2 linked regions of the Parasedimentitalea psychrophila genome follow. Each later gene encodes a partner of the first gene's protein in a complex. Links are inferred from orthologs where the notes say so. Each region holds a gene or a part of one and is shown on either strand. Other genes may lie near its edges. The genes, in order: groL and metK.

Evidence for each region.
Region 2: the proteins of groL (region 1) and metK are in contact, whole or in part, in a cryo-EM structure (PDB 8P4O), measured with the Escherichia coli proteins. The link is inferred for Parasedimentitalea psychrophila from one-to-one orthologs.

What each region holds. Positions count from the first base shown.
Region 1 is NZ_CP127247.1:2,491,632-2,494,893, reverse strand. The notes cover bases 120-3,058. They hold groL (chaperonin GroEL), read right to left. Parts: upstream 2,443-3,058; coding sequence 796-2,442; downstream 120-795. Other genes in these bases: QPJ95_RS12125 (DUF2161 domain-containing phosphodiesterase), read right to left, coding at 2,943-3,058; QPJ95_RS12130 (co-chaperone GroES), read right to left, coding at 2,507-2,794; QPJ95_RS12140 (hypothetical protein), read right to left, coding at 120-205. In the rest of the region: more of QPJ95_RS12140, read right to left, coding at 1-119; more of QPJ95_RS12125, read right to left, coding at 3,059-3,262.
Region 2 is NZ_CP127247.1:2,325,435-2,328,606, forward strand. The notes cover bases 174-3,022. They hold metK (methionine adenosyltransferase), read left to right. Parts: upstream 174-931; coding sequence 932-2,113; downstream 2,114-3,022. Other genes in these bases: lnt (apolipoprotein N-acyltransferase), read left to right, coding at 174-813; QPJ95_RS11335 (COG3904 family protein), read left to right, coding at 2,266-2,916; trmB (tRNA (guanine(46)-N(7))-methyltransferase TrmB), read left to right, coding at 3,004-3,022. Also shown: more of lnt, read left to right, coding at 1-173; more of trmB, read left to right, coding at 3,023-3,172. UniProt on the Escherichia coli protein: Catalyzes the formation of S-adenosylmethionine (AdoMet) from methionine and ATP.

The sequences.
Region 1 (3,262 bases):
GCGGCCGGTCGTTTATCACCGGCAATCCGATATCTTTGCGCATATGGTCGCTCATCGGCGGCGACAGCATGGCCACCGGAGTCTTGCGCACCATCAGATGTCGCAGCAAGGCGCTCAGCACCTGCCACTTGCCAAAGTCGGCGGTGATTTGCAGTAACGCGGTATTCAGATCCGCAAACGGCGATCTGGATTCAAGTCGTGTCATGATGTTTAGCCCCTGCATAAAACACAGGGCTCCTTGGGTTGAGTTGAGATTTGGTTGGGCAGAGAGCAGACGGCAGATAGCCGCGGCTCAGGCCCAATTCAGGCCCGGTCAGGCTTCAGATGTGAAGAGACGTGTTGCCGGTAAGGCAGGATCAGCAGGTTCGCTGGGCCTGCGTTATGACCCATCGGCCAGCAAAGCGAAGACGAGAACATGTTGCAATATGGATCATGAGACGCCTCCTGTGGCTATGGGTTGAACACAAGGACGCGGATAGCAGAAAAGGCATCACAACCATAGGGGGAAAATAACTGAGGGTGAAAAATGTTGCCCATGCGCAACAGGCGCCCGCGACAATGGGCCGACGTAAATGCACCATCCCAGTTGCTTTTGGTGTCTATTCCCTGACCTGAAATTTCTTCTTTGTAAAAATACTCTCGCCGAAGGCAGCCCGGCCTGGCGGGCTCAAACAAAAATGGGGCCGCCCGAAGGCGACCCCAATTCATCCGGTAGGATGGCGTGATTTACCCGCCCAGCAGGCCTGCCAAAAGGAAGGCCGCCTGTCGGGCTTCATAAGTCCAGAGGACTTGTGATTACATCATGCCGCCCATGCCGCCCATGCCGCCCATGTCAGGCATGCCGCCACCGGCGCCCTCTTTGGATGGCTTGTCAGCGATCATTGCTTCGGTGGTGATCAGCAGACCAGCAATCGAAGCCGCATCTTCCAGAGCGGTGCGAACCACTTTGGCCGGATCGATCACGCCGAATGCGAACATGTCGCCATATTCTTCGGTCTGAGCGTTGAAGCCAAAGGTGACATCGTCGCTCTCGCGCACTTTGCCAGCCACAACCGCACCGTCAACACCAGCATTTTCGGCGATCTGACGCAGCGGAGCTTCCAGAGCTTTGCGCACGATGACGATACCTGCGTTCTGGTCAGCATTGGCGCCTTCCAGACCGATCAGACCTTTGCCAGCCTGAACCAGAGCAACACCACCACCAACGATGACGCCTTCTTGCACAGCAGCGCGAGTCGCGTTCAGTGCATCGTCAACGCGGTCTTTACGCTCTTTGACTTCCACTTCGGTCATGCCACCAACGCGGATAACAGCAACACCGCCGGCCAGTTTGGCAACGCGCTCTTGCAGCTTCTCTTTGTCGTAATCCGACGAAGTTTCTTCGATCTGGGTGCGGATCTGAGCAACACGTGCTTCGATCTCAGCTTTTTCGCCAGCACCGTCGATGATAGTGGTCTCATCTTTGGTGATTTCGATCTTCTTGGCAGTGCCCAGCATGTCCATGGTGACGGACTCAAGCTTCATGCCCAGATCTTCGGAGATCACCTGACCACCGGTCAGAATGGCGATGTCCTGCAGCATGGCTTTGCGGCGATCGCCGAAACCAGGTGCTTTGACAGCCGCAATCTTCAGGCCGCCGCGCAGTTTGTTGACAACCAGAGTTGCCAGCGCTTCGCCTTCGATGTCTTCAGCAATGATCAGCAGCGGCTTCTGGCTCTGGATCACCTGCTCGAGCAGTGGCACCATCGACTGCAGCGACGACAGTTTCTTTTCGTGCAGCAGGATCATGCAGTCTTCGAGGTCTGCAATCATCTTGTCAGGATTGGTGACAAAGTAAGGCGACAGGTAGCCGCGGTCGAACTGCATGCCTTCGACAACATCGGTCTCTGTTTCCAGGCCTTTGTTCTCTTCGACGGTGATAACACCTTCGTTACCAACCTTCTGCATCGCATCCGCAATCTGCTGACCAATGGCGGCTTCGCCGTTGGCAGAGATGGTGCCGACCTGAGCAACTTCAGCGGTGTCTTTAACTTCACGTGACGCCGCTTTGATCGCTGCAACAACGTTGGAAGTTGCCAGATCGATGCCGCGCTTCAGATCCATTGGGTTCAGGCCAGCAGCAACCTGCTTCAGACCTTCGCGAACAATCGCCTGGGCCAGAACGGTGGCAGTGGTGGTGCCGTCGCCAGCTTCGTCGTTGGTGCGCGACGCAACTTCTTTGAGCATCTGAGCGCCCATGTTTTCGAACTTGTCTTCCAGTTCGATTTCTTTGGCAACGGTCACACCATCTTTGGTGATGCGCGGTGCGCCAAAGGATTTGTCGATAACCACGTTACGGCCTTTGGGGCCCAGGGTTACTTTGACAGCGTCAGCCAGAATGTTGACGCCGGCCAACATACGGTTGCGGGCATCGGTGTCGAATTTGACGTCCTTAGCAGCCATGTTTTATTCTCCTCGAGAAAATCTGTGTTTGTGAGCGATAGTGGGATCAGAGACGCCGGGTGGCTTACTCGATGATACCCATGATGTCGCTTTCTTTCATCATCAGCAGCTCTTCGCCGTCGACGGTGACTTCGGTGCCGGACCATTTGCCGAACAGGATCGTGTCGCCTGCTTTTACCGACATGTCGATCAGCTCACCGCTGTCCTTGCGAGCGCCTTCGCCGATTGCGACGACTTGGCCTTCGCTTGGCTTTTCCTTGGCGGATTCAGGAATGATCAGTCCACCAGAAGTTTTTTCGTCACTTTCAGTGCGACGAACCAGAACGCGGTCGTGAAGCGGTTTCAATGCCATCTTTGCAGCTCCTTTAAAGGATCAAAGGTTATAATTCCAAGACACCCTACGCCGTGGCAGGGGCCGTTATCACTCACATCAAGTGAGTGCTAACGAGGGATAGCTAGGCAGTGCATAGGCAGGTGTCAACATCACCCGCGCAGTTTTTTCAGACCTTTGCCTGCTGCCAGCTGTAAGCCCAGTGCTTCAAGCCGTCCGAGCCCTGCGGCGCCAGCGCATAAACGCCGATCGAGACCTTCTCGAACCAGCCATAATGGTTATCGCGCATTAAACCTGTGGCCGCGGCAACGCCGGTGGCTGATGCCACGTCCCGCCCCCTCGCCGGGCTGTTTTCGGCCAGATAGGCAGCGCAGCGCAGGGCGTCCTGCCGGTAACCGGTGACAATGCCATGCCGGGTGGCGCCGCCGGCATTGGGGTCGCCCTGAAGGCGGTCGAACTCGCGCAGCAGCCGCGTCTGTTTCTTCTTGG
Region 2 (3,172 bases), 170 kb from region 1 along the record:
GCTCCGCAGGACCAGAAATGGCATCCCGAATACCGCTGGGGTTTTGTGCGCCGACAATTGTCCTATACCAGCGCCCAACCGCGGCCGGATCTGATTGTCTGGCCCGAAACCGCAGTGCCGCAATTGCTGAATACGGCAGATGATATCCTGGCGGCAATTGCAGAGGCGGCGGATGGGGTGCCGGTGATCACTGGCATCCAGCGTTACCAAGACCAGCGGTATTTCAATTCCCTGATGGTGCTGGATGCTTTGGGCGCGCCGGGCCAGATCTACGACAAGGCCCATCTGGTGCCCTTTGGCGAATATGTGCCCTTTGGTGACGTGCTGGCGCGGTTTGGCATTTCCGGTTTTGCCTCGCAAACCGGATCTGGCTATGCCGCAGGGCCGGGGCCACAGATCTTGGATCTTGCGATCGGTAAAGCGCTGCCGCTGATCTGCTATGAAGCGGTGTTTCCGCAGCTGTTGAACGCCGCACCCGCGCGGGCCGATATGCTGATCCAGATCACCAACGATGCCTGGTTCGGCACCTACTCCGGTCCCTATCAGCACTTGGTGCAGGCCCGGATGCGGGCGGCCGAACAGGGCTTGCCGATGATCCGGGTGGCCAATACCGGGGTCTCGGCGATGATCGACGGCTATGGCCGCATCCGCGAGAGCCTCGCTCAGGGCGAGGCGGGTTTTGTCGATGCGAGGTTGCCGCAGCCGCTGGCGCCGACCCTGTATAGCCGCACCGGCGACCTGCCTGTCTTTGTGCTGTTGCTGCTGCTGGCTGGCTTTGTGGTGGCAAGAAACAGGCGTCATCGGCCATTCTAACGGCCGCTTAACCTTTGCCGGATAGTGATTGACCACCGCTCAAAGGGCGCGTATTTCAACCCGATACCCACCACAACGGCTTCCTGACGTGGTAGGCGAACCCCACTGGAGCACTTTCATGACCCGTAAGAATTATATCTTCACTTCGGAATCCGTTTCCGAAGGCCATCCGGACAAGGTCTGCGACCGCATCTCGGATGCTGTTCTGGATGCCTTTCTGGCCGAAGAACCCGAAGCCCGCGTCGCGGCTGAGACCTTTGCAACCACCAACCGTGTGATCATTGGGGGAGAGGTCGGCCTCTCCGACCAGGACAAACTGCACGATTACATGGGCCGCATCGAAGACATCACCCGCGCCTGTATCAAAGACATTGGATATGAACAGGAAAAGTTCCACCACGAAACGGTGGAAATAACCAACCTGCTGCACGAGCAATCGGCCCATATTGCCCAGGGTGTCGATGCCGCTGGCGACAAAGACGAAGGGGCCGGCGATCAGGGCATCATGTTTGGCTATGCCACCAGGGAAACCCCGGAACTGATGCCCGCCCCGATCCAGTATGCCCATGCGATCCTGCGGCGTCTGGCCGAAGTGCGCAAGGATGGCAGCGAGCCGACGCTTGGCCCTGATGCCAAATCGCAGCTGTCGGTGATCTATGAAGACGGCAAACCGGTTGGCGTCAGCTCGGTCGTGCTGTCAACTCAGCATCTGGACGAAACCCTGACCTCAAACGATATCCGGGCGCTGGTGTTGCCCTATATCACCGAGGTGCTGCCCGAAGGCTGGCTGACCGAGGCCACCCAGTGGCACGTCAACCCAACCGGCAAATTTGTCATCGGCGGCCCCGATGGGGATGCTGGCCTGACAGGGCGCAAGATCATCGTGGATACCTATGGCGGCGCTGCACCACATGGCGGCGGTGCCTTCTCGGGCAAGGATCCGACCAAGGTTGACCGCTCGGCGGCCTATGCTGCCCGCTATCTGGCAAAGAACGTGGTTGCCGCCGGTCTGGCCGAACGCTGCACCATTCAGCTGTCTTATGCCATTGGTGTCTCCAGACCTCTGTCGATCTATGCTGACATGCATGGCACCGGCGAAGTGGCGCCTGATGCCATAGAGAAGGCAATCGACCAGGTGATGGACCTGACGCCGCGCGGCATCCGCCAGCATCTGGCTCTGAACAGGCCAATCTACCAGCGCACCGCAGCTTACGGTCACTTTGGCCGCGAGCCTGAGGCCGATGGTGGCTTTAGCTGGGAAAAGACAGATCTGGTCGAGGCTCTGAGAAAGTCGGTTTGATCTCAATTTCCTGAAGATTGAAAAGGCGGGCCGGGTGTCCGCCTTTTTGTTTTTCAGTGTTCGGATATTTCATGCGCGATATTTGAGTGTTGGACAGCGTCAGGGTCTGAGCCTAGCATTCCTTCAGGAGCCATTTGCGGTCTGGAGCTTGTATGTTTCGTTTTGTTCTTGTCGGAATTTTTTGTGTTATGGCACTGCCGCTGGCAGCCAAAGGCCCTAAGTCCGAGAAATTTTCTCTCGAAGGGCAGGTGCTGATCTATGACACCGAAACACAGGGTTTGGGTAAAGAAGCGGAGATGACCGTCGATGACATCGAGGCTTTGAAAGACATGTTGCACAAGCACCCTGATGTGACCGAACTGCGACTGAACAGCAGTGGCGGCAGCGTTTTTGCAGGTGAGGAAATGGCATGGATCGTCATTGATTTCGGGCTCAACACCACGGTTTCAGGGCAATGTGTCAGCGCCTGTGTGGATCTGTTCCTTGCAGGCAGCAGACGCAGAATGACCCTGGGGTCGAAAATGGGCTTTCATCAGCGACGTTGGGCACCCAGGTCGGTCAAGAACTATTATGAAAGTTGGAACGATGATGAGGGCTGGAAGACGCCGTTTGATTTTGGCAGTTGGATCTATGAGGACACCCAGACCGAGATCTATCAACATCTCAGCTATTTGGTCGACCGGGGTGTCGATGCCGGGTTTGCAATCGAAACGCTGCGGGTTGATTCGGATGGGGAATGGTACCCTTCTCGATTGAAATTAATTGCCGCAGGCGTGCTGCGCGAAGATCCGGTGGCGCACTGAGCCGACCGCTGTGACTTGACCCGGCTGGGCAGTTGCGGCACAGGGGCTGCCAGTATTGCCGCTGCGGCCCAACAGGAAACCTGCCAGATGTCCGACGATCAGATCCCCAGTGATACATCCAGTGACGAGACCAGTGATACATCCAGTGATATGCCTGCCGGCACTGGCCATCAAAGCGGCGCCCCCTGGCGCAATTTTTATGGCCGCTTCAAAGGCAAGACGCTAAAGCCAAATCAGAAGGTCTATCTGGACGAGG